DNA from 3 places in the Agrobacterium sp. GD03872 genome. Region 2 is predicted to be linked to each of the others. Evidence: riboswitches for the same ligand, from Rfam matches in the RefSeq annotation. Region 2 holds a riboswitch; each other region holds the start of a gene.
What was found. A riboswitch is a leader RNA that binds a small molecule or an ion and turns the genes downstream of it on or off. The one in region 2 is predicted to bind cobalamin.

Region 1 (3,274 bases), on a different contig from region 2:
AGGTTCATCTGACCGAGTCCGATGGCGTGGCTGGCATCATTGCCCTTTTCCACCGAGGGAACGGAAGAGATGTGGCTCATATCCGAAACAGCCGTCAGCGCCCGGATGGAGGTCTCGATGGTCTTGCCGAAATCGGCCGAATCCATCGCCGACGCAATATTGAGTGATCCGAGATTGCAGGAAATATCCTTGCCCATATGGCTATAGGACAGATCGGCGTTGAACTCGCTCGCTTCGCTGACCTGCAGGATTTCCGAGCAGAGATTGCTCATGCTGATGCGGCCGGCGACCGGATTGGCGCGGTTCACCGTGTCCTCGAACATGATGTAGGGGTAACCGCTCTCGAACTGGATTTCGGCGATCACCTGGAAGAATTCGCGCGCCTTGATCTTCTTCTTGCGGATGCGGCTATCGGCGACCATTTCATGATATTTTTCACTGACCGAAATCTCGGTCAACGGCACGCCATAGACCCGCTCCACATCATAGGGCGAGAACAGATACATATCCTCATTGTTGCGGGCGAGTTCGAAGGTGATGTCGGGGATCACCACGCCGAGCGACAGGGTCTTGATGCGGATTTTCTCGTCGGCATTTTCGCGCTTGGTATCGAGGAAGCGCATGATATCGGGGTGGTGAGCGTGCAGATAGACCGCGCCGGCACCCTGTCGCGCGCCAAGCTGGTTGGCATAGGAAAAACTGTCTTCCAGCAGCTTCATGACAGGGATGACGCCGGACGACTGGTTTTCGATCTGTTTGATCGGCGCTCCAAATTCGCGGATATTGGTCAAGGACAGCGCCACGCCGCCGCCGCGCTTGGAAAGCTGCAGGGCCGAATTGATGGAGCGGCCGATGCTTTCCATATTGTCTTCCACACGCAGCAGAAAACACGAGACCAGTTCACCACGGCTCTTTTTGCCGGCGTTGAGGAATGTCGGCGTTGCCGGCTGGAAGCGGCCTGAAATGATCTCATCGACCAGATTGCTGGCAAGCTGCTCATCGCCACGCGCAAGGGCCAGTGCCACCATGCAGACGCGATCCTCGTAACGCTCCAGATAACGTTTTCCGTCGAAGGTCTTCAGCGTGTAGGAGGTGTAATATTTGAAAGCGCCGAGAAAGGTCGGGAAGCGGAACTTCCGGGCATAGGCTTCGTCATAGAGATCGCGGACGAAGTTGAAGGAATACTGATCCAGTACCTCCTGTTCGTAATATCCCTCCGTCACCAGATAATCGAGCTTTTCCCTGAGGTTATGAAAAAAGACGGTGTTCTGGTTGACGTGCTGGAGGAAATATTGCCGGGCGGCCAGCCGATCCTTGTCGAGCTGGATCTTTCCGTTCTCGTCGTAAAGGTTCAGCATCGCGTTCAGCGCGTGGTAGTCCAGAGCCGCATCGAGCGGCTTCTGGGTTGCGGCTGCCGGCTGTTTGGCGTCCTTGCGCAGCGCGCCTGAGGTCAGCGTGTCCAAAATCGTTCCAATCCATGTTTGACATTGGCGACATCTTCCTCCGTGCCGAGAAGCTCGAAGCGATAGAGAAACGGCACCGCACATTTGCGCGAGACGATATCTCCGGCGGATGCGAAAGCTGCGCCAAAATTCGTGTTTCCCGCCGCGATGACGCCGCGAATGAGATTTCGGTTGGAGGGCTCGTTCAAGAACCGGATGACCGGCTTTGGCACGGCCCCTTTGGTGCCGCCGCCCCCATAGGTGGGGGTGACGAGCACATAGGGCTCGGACACATGGGGAACATCTTCCTCAACGCCAAGCGGCAGACGAAACAGACGCCGTCCCAGTTTCAGAAGGAAACGATGGGTGTTTTCGGAGCGGCTGGAATAATAGACGATCAGGCCCATCGCCCCGCCGCCTCAGCTGATCGAGCCGATCATATCCGGCCGGAAACCCGCCCAATGGCGCTCGCCGGCAACGACGACGGGAACCTGCATGTAACCGAGGCCACGGACATGATCGAGCGCTTCAGTATCTTCGGAGATATCGACGATCTCATAGGGGACGCCGATGCGGTCTAGCGCACGATAGGTGGCGGTGCATTGGACGCAGGCGGGCTTGCTGTAAACGGTGACGGTCATAATTTCCTCTCTCGAAGCCGGTTTCGGACACGGCTCAACATTGCCGATTGCAATCGCAATCGGACGGCGATGGTTCTGTCATTAGGGTGGGCGTGCGCGGCTTTTAGCCGCGTAAAATCACTCTCTACGCCGACGAGCGCAGCAACTCAAACAAATGCACTGGCATGACTTCACCCCGAAGCTTGTTCTGGAGGGGGCAGAAAAGGGCGAACGCAAATCATTTGCGCCATACACCTTCCTCCGGACACCCCGCCCGTGGACGTTTGCGCTCAAGGCAGGTCTCCTGACTTGCGGGTCACAACATCTATCCCGGCCTTCCCGAAGCTCTCAGCCCCAGTGACCCAAATCGGAACGATGCTCGCCGCTTACAGTTGCGGGGGCAGTTTCGGCCTTGCTCCGCCATGAAGGCGTTACGCACCGAATTCCCGTCTTAGCTCCCGACCCTTGCGAATCGGAAGAACCTCGAACACCACATATAGTATATGAGGAAATTTTCGCGTCAACGGATAGACATGGGAAAGCCGCGCCCTGTGGATCAAAAAGATTCAACACATGGTCAACAAAGGCTTAACGGCAAGTGCGCCTTGCCCCTCCAGCGCGGGAAAGCGTTAATCTATTCCCAGATATCGATACGGATATCGGCGGGGCGGGCGTTTTCGATCACCCTTTTTCCGTTGGGAAGATCGTTTTCGAAAAGTTTGGCGTGGATCGCGGCCGCATCGAGACCGTAACCCTGCCATCTGTCCCGCAGCCTCTTTTCCAGCACGTCGACGGATGGACCGACAAAGATGGTGAGGTCGAAGCTTTCGGAAAGCGTCGTCCAGGGCGCTTCATTCAGCAGAAGGTAATTGCCTTCAGCAAGGACGAAGCGTGTTTCCGGGGCGATGGCGCGGGCGGAGGCAATGGCGATTTCGCGGGAGCGGTCGAAGACCGGTACCAGAACTTCCTGCCCGCCCTTGCGGACGGCGGAGACAATATCGAGGAACCCGCGCACGTCGAATGTTTCCGGCGCACCCTTTCGCGGCAGCAGTCCGCGTTCCGCAAGAATGCCGTTATCCATATGGAAACCGTCCATCGGTAGAACAGCGGCCGTTTCGCCGCGCAGGCGCAAGGCGTCGCAAAGCGCATCCGCCAGCGTGGATTTGCCGGCCCCAGGGGGACCGGCAATGGCAATGATGAAACGGGATTTGC
Region 2 (3,274 bases):
ATCTCGGAGAGAACGCAAGAAACGTGTCTTTCAACCACGCGGCCGGCGCGATTGCTTTGGCGAGCTGGTGCAGATCGATGGATCGCATCACTGGTGGTTCGAGAGTCGCGGACCAAAATGCGCCCTTCTCGTCTATATCGATGACGCTACCGGCAAGCTGCTACATCTGCGCTTTGCGGGATCCGAGAACACTTTCGATTATCTGCACGCGACAAAGGCCTATTTGCAGCAATGGGGTAAACCGCTGGCTTTTTATAGCGACAAGCACGGCGTGTTTCGCTCTACGCACGCTTCGGAGAAAGATCGAACCAGTGGGCTGACGCAGTTTGGACGCGCACTCTATGAGCTGAACATCGACATCATCTGCGCCAACACTCCACAGGCCAAGGGCCGGGTTGAACGGGCCAATCAGACCCTGCAGGATCGATTGGTCAAGGAGCTGCGGCTCCGCGGTATCGATACGATAGACGCTGCCAACGATTACGCGCAGGAATTCATTATCGATTTCAACGCTCGTTTCGGTAAACCACCACGTAATCCGAAAGACATGCACCGTCCCCTCGCCGCCCATGAGAACCTCGACAGTGCCATGTGCCGCAAGGAGGTCCGCACGCTCTCGCAATCCCTGACGTTGCGCTATGACAAGGTGATATTCATTCTCGATCCGACGGAACGGGCAACATCACTGGCGGGTCAAAAAGTCATCGTTTGCGATTATCCGGACGGCCGCCTGGAGATCATGCACGAGAGTTTTACGCTGCCTTATAGGACGTTCGACACGCTTCGCTCCGTTCACCGGTCGCCTGTGGTTGAGAACAAGAGACTGGATGACATGCTGTCACTCGTTGCTCAGATGCAGGAAGGTCGCGATCTAAAACGGAGCAAACGTGGTCCGCGCCGAACCGGACAGGTCAACAGCATGTTTGATATCCCGGACGGCAGCCAGAGCAATGGGTATCAAAAACGCGGACGAAAGCCCGGACGACGGACAGATTTCATGAATGATCCGGAGGTGATTGCGAGAAGGCAGAAAGCGCTTGCGCGAATGGAGGCGGCTGAATAAGGCCGCTATCGGCCCAAAGCGGACATCGCGCAGGGTCACATCCGCCTATCTGAACTGAGCCGACTGTCGGCGATTTATCTTTAACTAGCGACCGGCCAAGGCTGCGCGTGTAACAGTCGTGTGTTAATGCCGCATGCAATCCATCAGATCAGAGCTTGCGGCCGCGCTATGGATTTAACGATATAAAGATATCGTTATATGATGTTGACCGACGTCTCACCTTGCATTATGGTCGGGATGCCTAAGGTTCCCCGGTCGTTGCATGCAGCGTACTGGGGCTAAGAGGGAAGTCGGTGCTCCGTGTCATTCGGAAATGCCGACGCTGCCCCCGCAACTGTAAGCGGCGAGCCAAAGTCCACCATGTCACTGGTTTACCCCGGGAAGACGGACGGAAGCGATGAACCGTGAGCCAGGAGACCTGCCTTTGGCGAAGTAACGTCCACGGGCGGGGTGTCCCAGTGTGCCGTAGCAAAGGCTGCATCATCGCGGCCTGTCTTGCTATGCGTCCGCAGATCCATGCCCCCCACTCCATAGGGGCACTACATGTCTCAGACCTGCAGTTTCACGATCACAAGCGTACCCTTCGACGAGGATTATCGTCCTTCGGAACATACGCGCATCACCACTAATTTCGCAAACCTGGCCAGGGGCGAAAAGCGGCAGGAGAACCTGCGCAATGTCCTGCGGATGATCGATAGCCGCTTCAACGCCCTCGCGCATTGGGACAATCCCAAAGCGGACCGATACTCGGTCGAGCTGGAGATCATTTCAGTCGAAATGAGCCTGGATGTTCATGGCGAGACATTTCCTCTCATCGAGATACTGAAGACGACGATCATCGATCACAAAACCGGTGAACGTATCGACGGCATTGTGGGGAATAACTTCTCCTCCTATGTGCGCGACTACGACTTTAACGTCGTGCTGCCTGAGTATAACAAGAGCCTGCCTGCCTTCAGTATTCCGGCCGACTTCGGCGACCTGCATGGAAACCTTTTCAAGTCCTTTCTGCAGTCGGATGCCTACCGGTCGCAGTTTCGCAAGCCGCCGGTCATTTGCATCAGCGCCTCCACCAGCAAGACCTATTACCGGACCGAAAATCATCATCCGGTCATGGGCGTCGAGTACCGGCAGCATGAGTTCTCGCTCACCGATGAGTATTTCGGGAAAATGGGATTGCAGGTTCGCTATTTCATGCCCGCGGGCAGCGTTGCGCCGCTGGCCTTCTATTTTGTCGGCGACTTGCTGGGCGATTATTCCAATATCGAACTGATCGGCGTCATCAGCACGATGGAAACGTTTCAGAGGATTTATCGCCCTGAAATCTACAATGCCAACGCAGCCGCTGGGAATTTTTACCAGCCCAATCTGAAGCACCAGGACTATTCGCTGACCCGGATCATCTACGACCGCGACGAACGCAGTCGCCTGGCGGTGGATCAGGGCAAATTCACCGAAGAACACTTCATCAAGCCATACCGCGCCGCCCTTGAGCAATTCCTGGCTCAATGCGCCGCCTGATCAACACTGGAAACAGGTCATCATCATGAAGAAGCTTCTCCCCACATCGACTGCCGGCAGCCTGCCGAAACCTTCCTGGCTTGCGCAGCCCGAAAAACTGTGGTCGCCCTGGAAACTAGAGGATGAGGAACTGCTGGAGGGCAAAAGAGATGCCCTGCGCCTGTCACTGGACGATCAGCAACAAGCCGGCATCGACATCGTCAGTGATGGCGAGCAAACGCGCCAGCATTTCGTCACGACTTTCATCGAGCACCTCGATGGCGTTGATTTCGAAAAACGCGAGACCGTCAGAATTCGCGATCGCTATGATGCGAGTGTCCCGACAGTCGTCGGCACGGTCTCTCGCCAGAAGCCCGTTTTCGTCGAAGACGCCAGATTTTTGCGTCATCAGACCAAACACCCCATCAAATGGGCATTGCCGGGTCCGATGACGATAATCGATACGCTTTTTGACGACCACTATAAAAGCCGTGAAAAGCTCGCCTGGGAATTTGCCGGTATACTCAACGCGGAAGCAAGGGAACTGGAGGCTGCCGGCGTTGATATCATCCAGTTCGACGAGCCTGCCTTCAACGTTTTCTTTGACGAAGTGAATGACTGGGGCATTGCCACTCTGGAAAAGGCGATCGAAGGGCTGAAGTGCGAGACCGCCGTCCATATCTGCTACGGTTACGGCATAAAGGCAAATAC
Region 3 (3,274 bases), on a different contig from region 2:
GAAACGCCGCTTCCCGGCGGCGTTTTCTCACGCTCGAAAGGCATCTGACGGGGTCAGGTGAGAATGGGGAGAGGGGTATGTCCTCCATCTGGACGAAACTCGTCGGCGGGGCCATCGTCGCAGCGATTGCGGGCTATGGCATATTCGCCTGGGTTACCGCGCCGGAACGCCAGGCGCCGAGCCACTGGGTCAGCCTTGGCGAACCGGATCTGGCCAATGGCGAAACGCTGTTCTGGGCGGGCGGCTGCGCAAGCTGCCACGCCGCGCCCGATGCCACGGGCGAGGCGCTGTTGACGCTTGCGGGCGGGCAGGCGCTGAAAAGCCCCTTCGGCACCTTCCATGTCCCCAATATTTCCTCCGATCCGCAGCATGGCATCGGCGGCTGGACGCTGGCGGAATTCGGCGACGCCATGACGCGCGGCGTGGGCAAGAACGGCGAGCATCTCTACCCGTCCTTTCCCTATGCCTCTTATGCCCGTATGACGCAGAAGGACATCAACGATCTCTTCGGTTATCTGAAAGCCCTGCCGGCCAGCCAGAACGATGCGCCGGATCACCAGCTGCCTTTCCCCTTCAATCTGCGCATGGTGCTGGGCGGCTGGAAATTCCTGTATTTCGACCCCTCCGCACCGCCGCGCGTCGAACTTGCCAATGCCAATGCCGAATTGCTGCGCGGCCAATATCTGGTGGAAGGGCCGGGCCATTGCGGCGAATGCCACACGCCGCGCAATGCGCTCGGCGGATTCCAGACGGATAAATGGCTGGCCGGCGGTCCCAATCCGGAAGGTGAGGGCCGTATTCCGGACATTACCCCCGCCTCGCAAAGCATAGGCAGCTGGGCGGCGGCCGATATTGCCAGCTATCTGGAAACCGGCTTCACCCCGGAATTCGACAGCGTCGGCGGCTCCATGGTCAAGGTGCAGCAGAACATGGCGCATCTGACGGCCGAAGACCGCGATGCGATTGCCGCCTATCTGAAGGCCATTCCGGCGCGGTAGGGTGCGGCGGGGGCGTGCGCGCCCATTGACTCCCGCCTCCACCCGGCGGATAACAATCCTGTGATGGTTCCTTCCGGTCGTTCCGGAAGGTGAAAAGGGAACACGATAGGGAGAAATCCTCATTCGTGGCTGCCCCCGCAACTGTGAGCGGAGAGCCTGAAACGAAGTGCCACTGGCAAGCCATTTCCCGGAAACCGAGGTTTCCAATCGGGCGAGGGCGATGCCGGGAAGGTGTTTCAGGTTTTGACCCGTAAGCCAGGAGACCTGCCATCACGGAAATGTCCATGCCGGCGGGGTGTCCGGAAGAGCGGAATGTCAGGTGGCGGGATCAATGCCTTCCTGTGTCAGTCTCGTATCCCCGTGGTGAAGTGTATCGCATGCGGTCTTGCGGCTTGTGCCGTTTGGCCGCGTCCAAAGGCGCGGGGTCGCGCCGGAGAGGGGTCACCATGTCCATCAATCAGAATACGGCAAATTCGGCCGTTTCCACAAAAACAGCCAGCTTTGCGCAATCGCTGACGGCGATCGTGCTTGGCCTGTTCGTTGTCGGTTTTGTCGGCTTTTCGCCCGTGGAAGCCGTTCACAATGCCGCGCACGACACGCGGCATGCCAATGCCTTCCCCTGCCATTGAGGGGTAACGGCATGTCATCTTTTCGCAATATCGTCTTTACCGCCGTTCTCGTCGGCATTCTCGGCGGTTTGGCCGTGTCTGCCATGCAGGCTGTCAGTACCACGCCGCTCATCCTGCAGGCGGAAACCTATGAAAGCGCCGGCGAAGCGCCCCACAGCCATGATGCGCCGGCCCCCGGTGCCGCCGTTCCCGCCCATGAGCACAATGACGAGGCCTGGGCTCCGGCCGATGGCTTCGAGCGTACCGCCTATACCGTCGCCGCCAATGTCCTGACCGCCATCGGTTATGCATTGGTGCTGACCGGCCTCATTTCGCTGCGTGGCACCAGTGGCGGCTGGCGCGAAGGCCTTCTCTGGGGCGTTGCCGGCTTTGCCGCCGTCATGCTGGCCCCGATGATCGGCCTGCCGCCGGAATTGCCGGGCAGTCCGGCAGCCGCACTTGAGGCGCGGCAGATCTGGTGGCTTGCGACGGTTGCCGCAACCGCGGGCGGCATTGCGCTGATCGCGTTCCGCCGCGAACCCTGGGCCATCGTATTGGCATTGGTGTTGATCGTTGCACCGCATGTGGTCGGCGCACCCTTGCCGCCGGAAGGCGAACATGCGCTGGCGCCGCTGCCGCTGGAGCGTCAGTTCATCGTCGCCGCGACCATCACGAGCTTCGTTTTCTGGGCGCTGCTCGGGACATTGAGCGCGTTTTTCCTGAAGCGCTTCCAGTCGGCTTGAGACTATGCAGGACGCAGCGGAGTGGAGTGAGGAACTCGATGCGCTGCGTTTTGCCGTACCTGGTCACGGCGCTTTCTGCGCCGTGCACCGTCTTGCCTTCAAGGCGGTCCTTGGGGCGACCCCGGATCGCGAGGTGGCTCTCGCCTGTTTTCATGAACACGAAGCCGCTTTTATCGCTGCGGCGCTCAGCAAGATCAAACGTGCAAATTTACCCGCCGGCCGCAGCCTGCATCTGAACAGCCGCGATATTCGCCGGGCGATTGCCGGGGAGAACGGCGATCATGCGGCGCGTGTTTGCCGCGTACTTGATCGGCGATAATCATTGCCGTTTTCACGTCCGTCATCCCGGCCCTGAGCCGGGATCCAGCCAGCCCAAGTCCTTGGGCTGAAAGGACTCTTTTCGCCGCGCAGACGCGCGTCGGCTGGATTCCGGCTCAAGGCCGGAATGACGGGGAGTAGAGGGAGCGCAAACAACCGAGACGGCTATGCCTCACCGATGCTCCGCCGCAAAAACCTGGAGTTCCGCCTCGGCTTCCGGACCAAAGAGGCCGAGGTGTTTCAGGATTTCCACAGCGAAACTGACCGGCGCGCTGCCGGCGGCGGTGACGATGCCGCCATCGCTGACCGCTTTCGGCTGGTCGCGATAAAGCGCCTCGCCGCCATAGGCAGGATAGGCCTTGTGCGATGCCAGCGAATTGCCGGTATGGGCGACGCCGTTCAGGACGCCCGTGCCGCCGAGCGCGCTTGCCGCCGCGCAGATGCCGGCCACCAGCCGGTCCCTGTCGCGAAACCGGTGCACCAGCCCGCCAAGATCGACAGCGGTTCCCTTTTCCCAGCTGAGACCGCCGGGAATGATGAGAGCGTCGACATTCTCGGGATCGAGCGCGCCATAGGACGTGTCAGGCGTCACCTTCAGCCCGCCCAT

Region 1: linked by a shared signal. The riboswitch ahead of nrdH (glutaredoxin-like protein NrdH) and the one ahead of N5D22_RS11880 (DUF1852 domain-containing protein) in region 2 are both predicted to bind cobalamin.
Region 3: linked by a shared signal. The riboswitch ahead of N5D22_RS25440 (CbtB domain-containing protein) and the one ahead of N5D22_RS11880 (DUF1852 domain-containing protein) in region 2 are both predicted to bind cobalamin.

What each region holds. Positions count from the first base shown of each region.
Region 1 covers NZ_JAOCCY010000002.1:14,912-18,185, reverse strand. Annotated here, with positions in the region: gene nrdE (class 1b ribonucleoside-diphosphate reductase subunit alpha) at 1-1,463, opposite strand, end outside; gene nrdI (class Ib ribonucleoside-diphosphate reductase assembly flavoprotein NrdI) at 1,451-1,849, opposite strand; gene nrdH (glutaredoxin-like protein NrdH) at 1,862-2,083, opposite strand; cobalamin riboswitch at 2,339-2,563, opposite strand; gene N5D22_RS04000 (nucleoside triphosphate hydrolase) at 2,697-3,274, opposite strand, start outside.
Region 2 covers NZ_JAOCCY010000004.1:176,016-179,289, forward strand. Annotated here, with positions in the region: partial or broken gene N5D22_RS11875 (ISNCY family transposase) at 1-1,063, shown strand, start outside; cobalamin riboswitch at 1,291-1,504, shown strand; gene N5D22_RS11880 (DUF1852 domain-containing protein) at 1,607-2,584, shown strand; gene N5D22_RS11885 (methionine synthase) at 2,610-3,274, shown strand, end outside.
Region 3 covers NZ_JAOCCY010000023.1:49,195-52,468, forward strand. Annotated here, with positions in the region: gene N5D22_RS25435 (cytochrome c) at 78-998, shown strand; cobalamin riboswitch at 1,046-1,285, shown strand; gene N5D22_RS25440 (CbtB domain-containing protein) at 1,445-1,627, shown strand; gene N5D22_RS25445 (CbtA family protein) at 1,639-2,349, shown strand; gene N5D22_RS25450 (hypothetical protein) at 2,354-2,668, shown strand; gene N5D22_RS25455 (glutamine amidotransferase) at 2,840-3,274, opposite strand, start outside.